One region of the Novosphingobium sp. GW821-FHT09E05 genome, then DNA from elsewhere that is predicted to be linked to it. Evidence: predicted binding sites of a transcription regulator. Region 1 holds the regulator's gene; the other holds the start of a gene.
The links. Region 1 encodes LexA, which represses DNA repair genes until DNA is damaged. Its sites were predicted from a motif close to GTTCCNCNCTTGTTCT; they were not measured.

Region 2: the regulator LexA is predicted to act here: its motif matches at 6,182-6,197, upstream of AC07M9_RS04160 (ImuA family protein).

The regions. Positions count from the first base shown of each region.
Region 1 covers NZ_JBWKOQ010000001.1:1,522,181-1,530,099, forward strand. The annotation lists gene AC07M9_RS07195 (citrate synthase) at 1-58, opposite strand, end outside; gene gltX (glutamate--tRNA ligase) at 81-1,520, opposite strand; gene AC07M9_RS07205 (ComEC/Rec2 family competence protein) at 1,635-3,788, shown strand; gene lexA (transcriptional repressor LexA) at 3,782-4,471, opposite strand; gene AC07M9_RS07215 (molybdopterin molybdotransferase MoeA) at 4,582-5,808, opposite strand; gene moaC (cyclic pyranopterin monophosphate synthase MoaC) at 5,805-6,290, opposite strand; gene trpC (indole-3-glycerol phosphate synthase TrpC) at 6,340-7,131, opposite strand; gene trpD (anthranilate phosphoribosyltransferase) at 7,142-7,919, opposite strand, start outside.
Region 2 covers NZ_JBWKOQ010000001.1:899,502-907,420, forward strand. The annotation lists gene AC07M9_RS04145 (3'-5' exonuclease) at 1-287, opposite strand, end outside; gene AC07M9_RS04150 (error-prone DNA polymerase) at 390-3,650, opposite strand; gene AC07M9_RS04155 (DUF6504 family protein) at 3,650-5,467, opposite strand; gene AC07M9_RS04160 (ImuA family protein) at 5,385-6,161, opposite strand; gene xth (exodeoxyribonuclease III) at 6,333-7,166, opposite strand; gene AC07M9_RS04170 (helix-turn-helix transcriptional regulator) at 7,353-7,565, opposite strand.

The DNA.
Region 1 (7,919 bases):
TGAGGATCGGGTATTCGAAATCCGCGCCACCAGCGCTCAGTTTAGCCTGATCACCCACCAGTTATATCTCCTTATGACGGTTACCCGACAGGAACGTCCGCCTGCGCACCGATACGTGCGAGGCTCTCTTCCCGTCCGAGCAAAACCAGTACGTCGAAAATCCCCGGCGAGGTCGTCTGACCTGTCAGGGCCGCCCGCAAGGGTTGCGCGAGCTTGCCGAGCCCCAGTCCCAGTGTCTCGGCCATTGCCTTCAGGTTTCCTTCCAGTCCCTCCAGTGTCCAGTCGCCAGAACTGGACAGGCGCTCGTGAATCGCGGCAAGGCGGCCACGCGCCTCGTCGGTCAGGAGGCCAAGCGCCTTTTCGCTCATGGCAAGCGGGCGCTTGGCGAACAGGAAGGCAGAGCCTTCTGCAAGTTCGTTGAGGTCCTTTGCGCGGACCTTGAGCACGGGCATGGCGCGCGTCAGTAGGTCGAGTTCCGCATCGGCGGCCCCATCCAGACGCAGCGCCACCAGCGCGGCCAGCCGCGCATCGTCGGCCTCGCGCAGGTAGTGCCCGTTGAGATTGTGAAGCTTGGCGAGGTCGAAGCGCGAGGGCGACTTGCCCACGTCGACCATGTCGAACCACTCGACCGCCTGCTCGCGCGAGATGATCTCCTCGTCGCCGTGGCCCCAGCCAAGGCGCAGCAGGTAGTTGAAAACCGCCTCGGGCAGGATGCCGAGCTCGTCGCGGTAGGCATCGACGCCCAGCGCGCCGTGGCGCTTGGACAGCTTCGCGCCATCGGAGCCATGGATCAGCGGAACGTGGCCGTAGACCGGCACGTCCCAGCCCATCGCCTGGATGACGATCAACTGGCGGAAGGCGTTGTTGAGGTGGTCGTCGCCGCGCAGGACGTGGGTCACGCCCATGTCGTTGTCGTCCACCACGACGGCGAGCATGTAGGTCGGCGTGCCGTCGCTGCGCAGGATGACGAAATCGTCGATTTCGATATTCTGGACGGTGACCGAGCCCTGCACGAGGTCGTCGATCGTGGTCTCGCCGTCGCGCGGGGCCTTCATGCGCACGACATAGGTCTTGTCGGCCGGCCAGGTCGAAGGATCGGCGTCACGCCATTCGCTGTCGATGCGGAATGGGCGGCGCTCTTCCTGCGCCTTCTGGCGGCGTTCGGCGAGTTCCTCGCTCGTCAGGTAGCAGCGATAGGCATGGCCGCTCTCGAGCATCTGCGCCGCCACGTCGGCGTGGCGGTCAGAGCGCGCGAACTGAAACACGGGCTCTTCGTCACCTTCGAGGCCAAGCCACGAGAGGCCGTCGAAGATCGCGTCGATCGCCGGCTCGGTCGAACGGGCGCGGTCCGTGTCCTCGATGCGAAGCAGGTATTTGCCACCGTGATGGCGCGCGAACAGCCAGTTGAAAAGCGCCGTGCGGGCGCCGCCGATATGAAGATAACCGGTAGGCGAGGGGGCAAACCGCGTGACGACGGCCTTGGTGCCCGTCGCTCCGCCCGTTGCACTGCCGCTTGCCATCGATACCACCTTGCTGTCCTAATGCGCGCCATGGGGAGCCAGGCCGCAACTGTCGAAAATTCGTCTCCGGAAGGCGCCGGAGCCGCTGCATTGCAGCATCGGCCATGGAACAGCGTGAACGACTTGTCGAGGGTTTTGGGCGCTCTGGAGCGATTTCTTTCGGGCGCCGGATTCGATCGCGGACCGTGGTTGACGGTGGCTTTTGCGGGTGGGATCGTAAGCTGGTTCGCGTTGCCTGCGCCGGTCTGGTGGAGTGCTGCCTGCGCCCTTTGCGGGCTGCTGGCGGCAGCAGGCGTCACGCCGTGGCACGGGCGCGAGCGGTATCCGCATCTGTTCAGGGCGGTACTGGTCCTGCCGCTACTGGTCGCGGCCGGATGCCTGGCTATCTGGGCGCGTTCGACAATAGCGGGAGAGGCTCCGCTCGAACGCCCGATCGCCGGCATTTTTGCCGCCAGGATCCTCCAGATCGAACCCCAGCCGGCGCTGGACCGCGATCGCCTGATCCTCGCCATGCGCGAGCCGGGAACAGGGCGCGCCATGAAGGTGCGCGTAAACGTGCCGGGCAGGAACCTCGCAGCGCACGTCCGCATCGGCGATGTAGTACGATTCAAGGGGCGGCTCATGCCGCCGGCGCCTCCGATGCTGCCGGGCGCCTACAACTTCGCGCGAACGGCGTGGTTCGCCGGCATAGCGGCGAGCGGTTCCGTCATCGGTGAGGTCGAGGTCGTCGAGCGGGGAAAGATCGGTGGCGGGTGGCTGTCTGGCCTGCGTCGTTCGCTTGCGGACCATATCCGCGCGAGGATCGGCACCGAGCGCGCCGGCATCGCCACCGCCTTCGTGACCGGCGACCGGGGCGGCATTTCCGACGCCGACGACGAAGCGATGCGCGATTCCGGGCTAGCGCACCTGCTATCCGTTAGCGGCCTGCATGTCGGCGCCGTCGTCGGGGCAGTCTACGTGCTGTTCGTGCGCGCGCTGGCCCTGTTTCCGTGGCTGGCCCTGCGCGTTCGGCTTCCGGTGGTAGCAGCCGCCGCGGGCGCGCTTGCCGGCATCGCCTATACGCTGTTGTCGGGGTCGGAGGTACCGACGGTACGCTCCTGCATCGGCTCGCTGCTGGTCCTCGCCGCGCTGGCGCTGGGGCGTGAACCGTTGTCGCTGCGCATGTTGGCTGTCGCCGCCTTCTGCGTCATGCTTCTCTGGCCGGAGGCGGTCACCGGACCCAGCTTCCAGATGAGCTTCGGGGCCGTACTGGCGCTCGTCGCGGTCGGCACGTCCGCACCGGCCAAGGCATTCATGGCGCCGAGGGACGAGTCGCTCGCCATCAAGGCGCTGCGGCACCTGGCGATGCTGCTGGTGACCGGTGTGGTCATCGACCTTGCACTGATGCCGATCGGGCTTTTTCACTTCCACCGGGCCGGTATCTACGGCGCGCTCGCCAATGTCATCGCCATTCCGCTGACGACTTTCGTCGTTATGCCATTGCTGGCCGGTGCGCTGGTCCTCGACTCGGTGGGCGCCGGCGGACCGGTTTGGTGGCTGGCGCAGGGTTCGATCGACCTGCTGACTGCGATCGCCCACTGGATCGCATCGCGGACGGCAGCCGTGACCATCCTCCCCGCCGGCGGCAACGGCGCGTTCATGCTGTTTGTTTCGGGGGGGCTTTGGGTGGGCCTATGGGGCGGGCGCCTCCGCTGGCTGGGCCTGCCGCCGGCGTTGCTCGGTGCGGGCCTGCTCGCGATGGCAGCGCCCGCCGACATCCTGATTTCGGGCGATGGCCGTCATGTCGGGCTGGTCGAGCCGAGTGGAGAGCGGCTTTTCGTCCTGCGCGACGGCGGCGAAGGCTACGCCCGCGACAACCTCATGGAACTGGCCGGTATGGAGGGGGAACCGGTGGCAATCGATCAATGGCCCGTCGCACGTTGCAATCCCGATTTCTGCGCCATCCGCATGGAGCGTAAGGGCGTTACCTGGCGGCTTCTCGTCTCGCGAGGCCGGGATGCTGTTCCGGAAAGGGCGCTAGCCGCCGCCTGCGATCGTAGCGACATTGTCGTGTCCGACCGCTGGCTTCCGCGCAGTTGTTCCCCGCGCTGGTTCAAGGCCGATCGTGACAGTCTCGGCCAGACAGGCGGCCTTGCAATCCATCTGAGCGCCGGCCGAGTGGACACCGTGGCCGGGAGTGAAGGCGAGCATGGCTGGTGGCGCCCCGCCTCACCGCGCTTTCCGCGCTTCGGGCCGGAGCCGAGCCCTCCTTCGCCGCGGGCTCAATGATAGCGGCGGAGCAATCCTGCCAACTTGCCCTGCACTTCGACTTCGTCAGGACCGTAAATCTGTGGTTCGTAGGCGCCATTGGCAGGGTCGAGGCGGACCATGCCGTTCTCGCGGCGCAGATACTTCAACGTCGCTTCCTCGCCGCGGATCAGGGCGACGACGATCTCGCCGTCCCGCGCGGAATTCGTGCGTTTCACCAAGGCGAAATCGCCATCCAGAATGCCGGCTTCCACCATCGAGTCGCCTGAGACTTCCAACGCGTAGTGTTCGCCCGAACCGAGCAGAGCCGCAGGCACCGGTAGCATCGACTGGCCTTCCAGGGCTTCGATCGGCACCCCGGCGGCGATGCGGCCGTGGAGGGGAATTTCGATGACATCGTTAGCGGCCCGGGGCGCAGCCTGAGCAGCACGGATAGGCACCACCTCATCATTGTTGGTAGGGGCCGATCGAGGCGCCTTGTTGCCGGAATCGTCCGGCTGGCGCAGCACCTCTAGCGCACGCGCACGATTGGGCAGGCGGCGGATGAATCCGCGCTCCTCAAGCGCCGAGATCAGGCGGTGAACACCTGACTTCGACTTGAGATCGAGCGCTTCCTTCATTTCCTCGAAGCTGGGGGAGATACCGCTCTCCTCCAGCCTGGCCTGGATGAACCGGAGCAATTCGTGCTGCTTGCGCGTCAACATGGTCGCTGCCTCTTCGTTGCTGCCGGCGAAGCCCCTTCGGCCGGGCATGTTCCGATCGTGAACATTGAGGGAACAATTAAGCAACGAATTTCCGCGCGTCAAGCGGTGCCTCAGGCGAAACCGCCATTCTGGAGCAGGAACACGCGCACCTCCTCGCCGATTCCAGAAGCGGCGGAACGGCCGGGGCGGTCAATCAGCACGTTGCTGGCTGCCAGAGAGGTGAGTGCGCCGCTGTCCTGGAGCGTGTGCGGCACCACGCATTCGCCGTCCCACCAACCGCGCAGGAATTCGCGGCGAGGGCCGTTCGCGCGTATTGAAGCGCCCAGGCGCGTGGTGATCTGTATCGGCAGGGCCTGCTTCGCACCCTGCATCCGGCGCAGCAGCGGCAACAGGAAATGATAGGCGGTGACATAGCTCGACACCGGATTGCCGGGAAGACCGAGGATGATCTGCGGCCGACCAGGCCTGCCCGGCCGTTCGCGCGTTGCGACCAGGATCGGCTTGCCCGGCTTGATGGCGACGCGCCAGAAATCGACGCTCGCGCCCCAGTCTTCGAGCGCCGGCCTGACGAGGTCGTGATCACCTACGGATGCCCCGCCGCTGGTGACGATCACCTCGGCATCCACAGCGGCGGCGAAGGCGTCGGCCAGGGCATCGAGGGTGTCGGCCACGGGACCGAGGCGGATCGTCCCGGTTGCGAAAGGCCGCGCGAGCGCTGCCAACATGGCGCCGTTGCTTGCCGGAATCTGGTGCGGCTCGCAGCATTCCGGATCGGCGGCGAGTTCGTCCCCGCTGTCGATCACGACGACGCGCGGCATGCGGTGTACTGGCAGGTGGCGGTGGCCCGCGGCCATGGCGAGCGCGGCTTCGGCCGGACCGACGCGCTTGCCGGAGGCTATGACTTCGTCGTTCTCGGCGAAGTCCATGCCGCGGCGGCGGATGTGCTTGTGCGGGGGCTCCGGTGCCTCGCCGGTGAGCGCGAGCCGTCTGTCCCTCAAGGCGACATCTTCCTGCACGATGACGGCATCAGCATCGGCGGGAAGAATGGCTCCGGTAGAGACGCGCACGGCCTCGCCACGGCTGATCGTGCCGGCGAAAGGATGCCCTGCCGCGCTCTCGCCGATGATGATCCAGGGCCCGGAAAGGTCACCTGCGGTCACGGCATAGCCGTCCATCGCAGAGAGGTCGGCGGCGGGCTGGGTGCGGCGCGCATACAGCGGCGCGGCGAGATAACGGCCGATCGCGCCCTCGACATCGACATGCTCGACAGGCAGCGGTTCAGCCAAAGCGAGAAGGCGGGCCTGCGCTTGCTCCAGAGGGATCGGCGGCGGACTCACTGGTTCCAGTCTTCCGCGCGCCAGTGCCCGGACTTTCCTCCGCGCTTCTCCATGAGGCGGATGTCGCCGATGACCATGCTCTTGTCGAGTGCCTTTGCCATGTCGTAGATTGTCAGGAGTGCGATGGAAGCTGCTGTAATAGCTTCCATTTCTACCCCTGTTTTACCTGTGAGCGATGCAGTCGCAGTGACACGGACAGCGTCTTCCTCGAATGCAAAATCCACGTTCACGGCATCGATCATGAGAGGGTGGCACATCGGAATTAGCTCGGCAGTACGCTTCGCCGCCATGATCCCGGCGATCCGCGCGGTTCCCAGCACGTCACCCTTTGGAGCGTCACCGGCACGGATCGCGGCGAGAGCCTGCGGAGTCATGCCTATGCGGCCCGAAGCGATGGCGACACGCTGGGTTTCGGCCTTGGCGCCGACATCAACCATCCGCGCGGTGCCCTCCGAATCGATGTGGGTTAGAGTTTTGCTCATGACAGTTTTCCGTCATCACATGCCGCGACCTGCATGTCCAAGCCCGGGCTCAGCCGCCGCCGAGCAAGGCCCGCGTCGCTGCTTCGACATCGCCCTGGCGCATCAGGCTCTCGCCGACGAGGAACGTCCGGGCCCCGCAGTCCGAGAGGCGTTGGAGATCGGCATGGACGTTGATGCCGCTTTCGCTGACCAGCAGGGTGCCTTCCGGAGCCAGCGGGGCGAGGCGTTCGGTCGTTCCGACATCGGTAACAAAGCGCTTGAGATCGCGATTGTTGACGCCAATCAACCTTGATTTCAAAAGCCTTGCACGATCGAGTTCAAGTTCATTGTGAACTTCGACGAGGCAGTCCATTCCGCGCTCATGGGCTGCAGCCTCAAGTTCTTTCATCAGCCCGTCTTCGAGCGCGGCGACGATGATGAGGATGGCATCGGCACCGATCGCGCGGGATTCCGCGACCTGCCAGGGATCAACCATGAAATCCTTTCGGATGACGGGCAGGCCACAGGCTGCTCGGGCATCCATGAGATAGTCTTCATGACCTTGGAAATAGGGCGCGTCGGTGAGGACGGAGAGGCAGGCCGCCCCCCCCTTTTCATAGGCCAAGGCGTGTTCACCGGGGCGGAAATCTGGGCGGATCAGGCCCTTGGAGGGGCTGGCCTTCTTGATCTCGGCGATAAGCGCGAAGCCGATTTCGGCCCTGGCGCGCAAGGCCGCCTCGAACCCGCGCGGGGCGGTCTGCTCGGCGGCGATCGCGTCGAGGTCGTTGATCGTGGCGACGCCCTTGCGCGCGGCGACTTCCTCGCGCTTGGTGTAGCAGATCTCGGTGAGCTTGTCGGTCATGCTTGTTCTCTCAGGCGCGCGTCGCGGCGATCCAGCAGTCGAGCAGGGCCTTGGCAAGCCCCTTGTCGATGGTTTCGGCGGCTTCCTCGACGCCTTCGACCCAGCTCTCCACCTCGCCCGCGACCATCAGGGCGGCGGCGGCGTTGAGCAGGACGGCGTCGCGGTAGGCGCCGGGCTCGCCCATCAGCAGGCGGCGCAGCGCTTCGGCGTTGTAGGCGGGGTCGCCGCCGCGGATGGCGTCGACGGGCGCGAGCGGCAGGCCGGCGTCCTGCGGGCTGACGCGGCGCATGAACAGTTCGCCCCCGCGCACGTCGGCCACTTCGTTGCCGCCCGCGAGGCTCAGTTCGTCGAGTCCTTCGTCGCCCGAGATCACCATCGAATGCTCGGTGCCGAGCCGCAGCAGGGCCTCGGCGTAGATCGGCACGTAGGCGGGGCGGGCGATGCCGACGAGCTGGCGCGAGACCTGCGCGGGATTGGCGAGCGGACCCATGAGGTTGAAGATCGTGCGCCGGCCGAGCGCTTTGCGCAGCGGCATGAGCCGCCCCATCGTCGGGTGGTGGCGGGCGGCGAAGAGGAAGCCGATACCGATCTCGGACAGCGTCGATTCGGCGGTCTCGACCGCGCGGTCGAGGTCGAGGCCGAGGGCCTCGAGGGTGTCGGCGGCACCGGCCTTGGAGCTGGCGGCGCGGTTGCCGTGCTTGGCGACGGGGACGCCGGCGGCGGCCACCACCAGCGACACGGCGGTCGAGACGTTGAGCGTGTGGAAGCCGTCGCCGCCGGTGCCGCAG
Region 2 (7,919 bases), 620 kb from region 1:
AGGGGCTGCTGCGGATCCTCGCGCCAGACCCGCGGTGTGCCGATCTGCACGATCTGGCCGAGTTCGTCGAAGCGGAAGCGCTGCACGGCCAGTTCGATGATCTCGTCGTTTTCGCGGTCGAGGCCGGTCGTCTCGACATCGAGCGCAATGCCGATCCGCGTCTTTCCCTGGGCTGGCCCCGCATGCAGGCGATCCACCGGCACGAGCCGCCGGAGCACGCGGAAGTCCGGGTGCGCGGCGAGGGCACGCGCGGCGTCTGCCAGCAGGTCGATCGGGGGAGGCGCCATAGCGGGGTGATAGCCACGCCAAGCGCTGTGTGAAACCCCGCCCCGCGCTTACCGCCCGGAAAACGCCGTGCGCATGGTCAGGGCTAGGCGGCGCTGCGCGGATCAATGGAAATCGTGGCTACGGATCGGCACGAGATCATCCAGGTTTGCAGCAGTACCAAAGGGCGGTGAGGCCAGCGTCCGGCCCCGCGGCCATGACGGGTCGCGCGGATCCGGACCGCCGCCGTTGCTCGCCCCATCGCCGCGCCCCGGCGCCACCGCAAAGTCGGTGTGGGCGATCGAACGCAGCATGTCGTCGTGATCGATGATGCGGTCGCAGATGACGTGGATGATCTCGCCTTCCTTCTGCAGTCGGCCGCGCATCGCGATCATCGACGTGGACATGATCTGGCGCCGGTAGATTTCGAACTTGTTGGGCCACAGGATGCCGTTGGCGATCCCGGTCTCGTCCTCGATCGTCACGAACAGGATACCCTTGGCCGAGCCGGGCCGCTGGCGCACCAGGATAACTCCGGCGACCTCGATATTGCGACCATCGGGGACCAGGCCAAGATCGGCGCAGGGCACGATGCCCATGGCATCCAGCTCGGCGCGCAGGAACTGCAGCGGGTGCCCGCGCAGCGACATCTGGAGCGAGCGGTAGTCCTCGACTACTTCGCGCCCCTCGCTCATCGCCCGCAAGCTGACGTCCGGCTCGACGCCTTCGGGCGAGAACCGGGCCTCGCGCTCATCGGCCGCCGCGAAGAGCGGGAGCGGCGCTTCGCCGAGGCCCTTGACCTTCCACAGCCCCTGGCGCCGATCCTCGGCGAGGCAGGAAAAGGCGTTGGCCTCTGCAAGCCGCTCGATAGCCGCGCGCGGCACCCCGGCGCGGCGCCAGACCTCCTCGACGCTCTCGAACGGGGAGGGGCCGCGGGCGGCGACGATCGCGGCGCCGTGGATGTTGGCAAGCCCGCGTACCTGCCGGAAGCCGAGACGGACGGCGAGATATCGCCCTCGCCCGGGTTCGAGCGAGCAATCCCAGTGACTGTGGTTGATCGAGACGGGCCGTACCTCGACGCCGTGGCTGCGGGCATCGCGCACGATCTGCGCTGGTGCATAGAAGCCCATCGGCTGCGCATTGAGCAGGGCGGCGCAGAAGACGTCGGGATGATGATGCTTCATCCAGCAGCTCGCATAGGCGATCTTGGCGAAGGAGGCGGCATGGCTCTCAGGAAAACCATAGGAGCCGAAGCCCTCGATCTGCTTGAAAGTGCGCTCGGCGAAGTCCTTGGGGTAGCCGCGCGCAACCATGCCGCCAACGAGCTTGTCGTAGAAGTGGCTGACCCCGCCGGTGAGCTTGAAAGTCGCCATCGCGCGCCGCAGCTGGTCGGCCTCGGCGGGCGTGAAGCCGGCCCCGACGATCGCCACTTTCATCGCCTGTTCCTGGAACAGCGGCACGCCGAGGGTCTTTTCCAGCACCGCGCGCAGCTCTGCCTTGGGGTACTCGGGCGTCTCTTCGCCTTCGCGCCGGCGCAGGTAGGGATGGACCATGTCGCCCTGGATCGGCCCGGGCCGCACGATCGCCACTTCGATGACGAGATCGTAGAACTTGTCGGGCTTGATGCGCGGCAGCATCGACATCTGCGCGCGGCTTTCGATCTGGAAGACGCCAAGCGTGTCGGCCTCCTGGATCATCGCATAGACGTCCGGGTCGTCGTCCTGCAAGTCGGCCATGCCGACGCGGACGCCCTTGTGGGTCTCGAGCAGGTTGAAGGCCCGGTTCATGCAGCCGAGCATGCCCAGGCCCAGCACGTCGACCTTCATGAACTTCAGGGCATCGATATCGTCCTTGTCCCACTCGATGATCTGGCGATCCTCCATGCGCGCCGGCTCGATCGGGACGAGATCGTCGAGCCGCTCCTGCGTCAGCACGAAGCCGCCCGGGTGCTGCGACAGGTGGCGCGGCGTGCCGATCAGCTGCCGCGACAATTCCAGCGTCAGGCGCAGGCGGTGGTCGTCGGCGTTGAGATTGAGGCTCTCGATCTGTTCGTCGCCGATCCCGTCCACCGACCAGCCCCACACGAGGCCGGTGAGCATCTTGGTAAGATCGCGCGGCAGCCCCAGCGCCTTGCCCACTTCCGCGACCGCGCCGCGCGTGCGGTAGCGGGTGACGACCGCGGTCAGCGCCGAGCGGTGGCGCCCGTAGGTCTCGTAGATCCACTGGATGATCTCCTCGCGGCGCTCGTGCTCGAAATCAACGTCGATATCCGGCGGCTCCTTGCGCTCGCCCGAGACGAAGCGCTCGAACAGCAGTTCGTGTTTGATCGGATCGATCGAGGTGATGCCCAGCATGAAGCACACGCAGCTGTTGGCGGCGGACCCCCGCCCCTGGCACAGGATGCCGCGCCGCCGGCTTTCCGCGACGATGGCATGGACGGTCAGGAAATAGGGGGCATAGCCGAGCTGGGCTATCAGCCGCAGCTCGTGATCGATCTGCTTGCGGTAAGCCTTGCCAAGCCCGTAGGGGAACATGCGCAGCGCCGCCTCCTCGGTCAGCGCGGCAAGGGCCTGCTGCGCGGTGCGCCCCGCCATCACTTCCTCGTAAGGGTACTGGTACTGGATCTCGCCGAGATCGAAGCGGCATTGCGCGGCGATATCGGCGGTGGCGCGAATGGCGTCGGGGAAGGCGGCGAAACGGCGCTTCATCTCTTCAGGGGATTTCAGGTCCCGGTCCATGAACCGCTCGCGCCGGAAGCCTAGTGCGTCGATCGTGGTCCGCTCGCGGATCGCGGTCATCACGTCCTGGAGCGGGCGTAGTTCGGCCTGGTGGTAGAGCACGTCGCCGGTCGCGACGCTGCGGATACCGGCTGCCCGGGCCAGGGCATCGAGACCGTGCAGCCGCGCCTGGTCGCCCGGCCGGCGGCGCAGCGACAGCGCGCAGTAGCCGCGACCTCCGAACACGGCGCGCAGGTCCGCGAGGTGCTGCGCTGTTCGCGCGTCCGGCATGTCCGGGAGCAGGATCGCGATCAACCCTTCGCCGCGCTCGGCAATGTCGCTCCATTCCAGAAGGCACCGTCCCTTGCCGCCGCGGCCCTTGCCCAAGGACAGCAGGCGCGTGAGCCGCGACCAGGCAGCGCGATCGGCGGGGTAGAGCAGCAGCGCGCGGCCATCTGTCAGGTCGATGCGCGAGCCCGCGACCATGCGTACGCCCGTCTCCTTTTGCCCCGCCCATCCGCGGACTACCCCGGCAACCGTATTATGGTCGGCAAGGCCCAGCGCGCCATGCCCGAGGGCCGCGGCAGCCGCGAAGAGTTCCTCTGGCGCGGAAGCGCCGCGCAGGAACGAGAAGTGGCTGGTGACCTGCAGTTCGACGTAGGTCGCCATCAGCCGAACACGCCGTGGAGATACCAGCTGAGATCGCCCGTCGGTGCATCGATGCCGTCGCCGCGCCGAAACAGCCAGAAGCGCTCGCCGCCCCCGGTCTCGACCATGAAGTAGTCGCGCACCGCCCACATTTCGCGGGCCGAGCGCCACCATTCACCGTGGACGCGCTCGGGGCCTTCGCCTGCCGCGACCCGATAATCCGTCCCGCGCCAGGAAAAGCGGCGAGGGGCATGATCGGGCAGCAGCGCGACAACGTTGGAGAGTTGCTCGGGGTGCCTCAGCAGGCGGACAGGGCGGCGCCAAACCGGCCATCCCAATGTCGTTGCCAAGGGCGCGGTGCGGCGCACCGCACGCTCAGGCACGTCGCTCTCGACCGCGCTCACACGGAACAGCGCCGCATCGCCGGCCCGGCCGGCCAGCTGGTCGACGAGGGGGGCAACATCGGGCGCGTGCGCGGTGTCGAGGAGGCCGGATGCGATGGCGACCGGTTGCAGGTCCTCGACGCGCGGCGCGGCGAGCTGCATCACCTCGATGCCGAGCCCCGGGTCGATCCGTTCGACGCGCATCGCGAACATGCGCGCCAGATGCCTGGCGTCGCGTGTGGCGCGCGCGGTGCCCACGGCGATCCGCTGCGCCAGCCCGTCCACCCGCTGGCAGGTCAGGACAGCGGTGCGCAGGCCCAGCCGGCGGCCTTGCAGACCGTGCACCAGATCGCAGAGGAGATCGCCGATGACCTGGTTGATCGCATCGGCCGTGATGATCGGCTCCAGCAGCCGGCGCTCAGCACGCGGTGCCTCGAACGGGACCACGGGCACGATCGGTTCCGCCACCAGGCCTCGTGCCTGGTCGAGCCGCTCGACGGCCTTCAGCCCGAGACGTTTGGCGAGGGGGCCGCGCGGCATCGCATAGAGATCGGCGATCCGCTCCAGACCGAACCGGCTTGCCGTCGCCAGGGTATCGGCAGGGAGGCGCAGCGCCGCCAGTGGTAGATCGGCGATCGCCTGGGCCTCGGCGCGCGGCGGCAGGAGAGTCACGGCGTGTCCGCCGAAGCGGGCGAGGGCATGCGCGGCGCCCGGCGTTCCGGCGATGGCGATGCTGGCGGTGAAGCCGAGACGCTGGAGGAACCGCAGGACCCGCCGGCAGAAACGTGCCTCGCCGCCGAACAGATGGGTGGTCCCGGTCACGTCGAGCCACAGGCCATCAGGATCGCAGGTGCTCGCCGTCGGCGTCCAGTGGCGCACGGCGTGAAGCGACAGGCGTTCGAGCCACGCCGCGTCGGCAGCCCGGTCGGCGTCGCGCACGTCGAGGTCGCTTACCAGTGCCCTCGCATGGGCGGCGGCCATGCCAGGGCGAAGGCCGAGCTCCAGCGCCGCGGGGCAGGTGGCAGTCACGACGTCGCGCTGACCGCTGCGCGCGATGAGCACCACGGGCTTCGTCCAACGACTTGGGTGGCTATGGACCACGCGCACCCGCGATGGCGCGCAAGATGGCACGCCGTCGTCGGGAGCCATCGCCCTGAAGGGATGATCGGCGCTCTCGCTGCGTCGCCCCATCTCACGCATGGTGGGTCGCTGGTGCGCCGGCAAGGCGTCGATATCGGCCTGCGCCGGCGCGGTGCCGAGTGCCCCCTGCGCCCAGCGCGCACCCGGCCGCCAGCCGCCGCCGCGCGGCACCGAGCAGGCACCGGGATCGTCGTCGATGGGGGGCAGGAAACGGGGGGCCAGCGCCGCCGCGTCAGGCGGCGCGGATGGCCGCTCCAACCGTCGTAGTCGCTCGATCGGCAACTGCGGCAGGTAGAGCGAGGCAACCCTGGTCATCGCAGGCCTCGACGCAAAGAGAAAAAGGATTGCCGCCGCGCTGGCGGACAAGTTCAACGGACCACTGCCCCCGTCCGATGCCGGCATGGGGAAGCGGCGCGGACGGCGCGCATCCGATGCTCCAGCGCGTCATGGCGGCGGATGGCTGGATCAGCGGACTACGCTCGCGAGACCTATGCCGCCGGTAGAGCAGCATGGGAGTTCGCCCGTCGGAGGCGGCAAGCTGCAGCCGCCGGGTAGCGGTTTGATCGGCTGCTCTGACCTCGGCGATTACGCAGGCCAGCGACCCGTCACGTAAGGCATCTTCGGCAAGTGCCAGCACTTCGGCGTCTTTCGTCCCTTGCGCGTAGAGCACCTTGTCGGGGCCGAGGCCGATCTGCTCGAGGCCGGGCGCGTAAAGGTCGAAGCGGCTGAGCGCCCACAGCACCGTCATGCCTGGCCTAACAGCAAAGCGCGCGGCGAGGCCGGCGGCGAACAGCGTGGCGGCGGCATCGTCGCTCCAGCTGGCACTCGCGCCGGCTATTTCATGCAGCGCGGCACCATCCAGGCCGCCGGCCGCGAGCCGGGAATCGATGTCCGGCACGCCAAACGGCAGCACCGGACCACGCATGGCCTGGACTTGCGCGACCTGCGCGCGCAGCGCGGCGAGGTGTTCGGCGGGCAGCCGGGAGGGAAGGGCAGTTTGCAGGATCATTGGTCAATAGCGACTCATGTGTTCGCTATATGTTCCAACTTTGACCGTGTTCCGTCAAGGCGTCAGCTAACCCAAATCCGGGGAGCGAGTGGCTAAGCAATGGGCTGAAAACGAAAAAGAATTCGAGCAGCGCCTATGCGCGCACTAGTGCTCTCAGAGGCTCGCAAGCGCTCAGGATTTGGGCCGGACCGGGCGTTTGCGGGGGCTTTCGCCCCGCTTGCGCGGCGCGGCCGCCTCCGAAAGTTCGATGCACAAGGGCGCATGGTCGCTGGTCTTTTCCCATCCGCGTGGCCGGGTGTCGACCTCTGCGGCGACCAGTCGCTGTGCCGCGACCGGGTTGAGCAGGGCATGGTCGATCCTGAGCCCCGCATTGCGCTCGAAGGCGCCGCGCCAGTATTTCCAGAAGGTGTAGATGGTCTCGTGCGGATGGAGTGTACGCACCGCATCGGTCCAGCCCTGCTTGAGGAGACGGGCATAGGCGGTGCGCACTTCTGGGGCGAAAAGTGCATCTTCCTGCCAGCGTTCGGGCGCATAGACGTCGAGATCGGTCGGCATGACGTTGAAGTCGCCCAGGCAAACGACCGGCGCGTCCAGACCGATGAGCCCGGCGAGATGGTCGTGGAGCCGATCGAACCAGCGCAGCTTGAACTCGAACTTGGGGCCAGGGCGCGGATTGCCATTGGGCAGATACAGTCCGCAGATCAGCACGCCATTGACGGCCGCCTCGATATAGCGGCTCTGTTCGTCGGCAAGGTCGCCGGGCAAGCCGCGGCGGGTTTCATGAATCTCGCCGACACGGCTCAGGATGGCGACGCCGTTCCACCGGCTCTGCCCATGCCAGATCGCCTCGTAGCCGGCATCCCGGATCACGCTTTGCGGAAAGCTCTCGTCAGGTGCTTTCAGCTCCTGGAGGCACACGATGTCGGGTGCGGCGATTTCCAGCCATCGCAGCAGGACGGGCAGGCGGCCGTTGATCCCGTTCACGTTGTAGGTGGCGATCTTCATGGCGTTTGCAAAGCGCGGTGGCGCCGAAGGGTTCCTCGTACGTTGAGCCGGGACGGCTGAACGCACTCATGCCGCGAGCAGACGTTCACCCTCGAGCTTACGAACGGTGGTTTCAGTGCTGAAGTGGGGCATTTGACGGCTCGTGGTAAGCGCTCGGCAGGGGTAAGCTGATCATGAGTGCCGCCATCAACTTCCGCTATCCTCGACCGAATAGAACATCGGATTGCGCATCCACTCGTTGACGGCGCTCTCGCGCCAGCCCGCGCAGCGCGCTGCGATCCGCAGCTGCCTGGGAAAGGTCCCGCCCTGGATCTTGCGATAGAGCGTCGCGCGTGAAAGTCCGGTGCGGTCGAGCACGGCGTTGAGGCGAAGGATACGGTCGGGGGTGTTCTCGGTCACGGTGCTGTCTCCCGGACAGGCGTAGGCGGCATTGCCTCGCGAAGACAGCATTTGAGATGGCTCCGATGCGGTCAAGATCGTGGGATTCCGCAGGTTTTACGCCATTATATCCTGTGCTTGGCGGTCGTCTCCGAGGCTGCTTGGGGCTGCGACAGAAATATTTTCAATGCCGTTTCGGGCGTCCCTCGGCCGGTGGCCGGGCCGGGCTCTGCTTTCCGCTTCGCGTCGGTCGAGCCGCCTTGCGGCGTCTCGCCGGCATGGCCGCTGCGATCCCTGACGCGAAGGGCGGCCCTGCGTGGCGGTCCGGGCGGGGCGCGGGTGCGCCCCGGATGCGGACGCCGCGGGTGCGCGGCG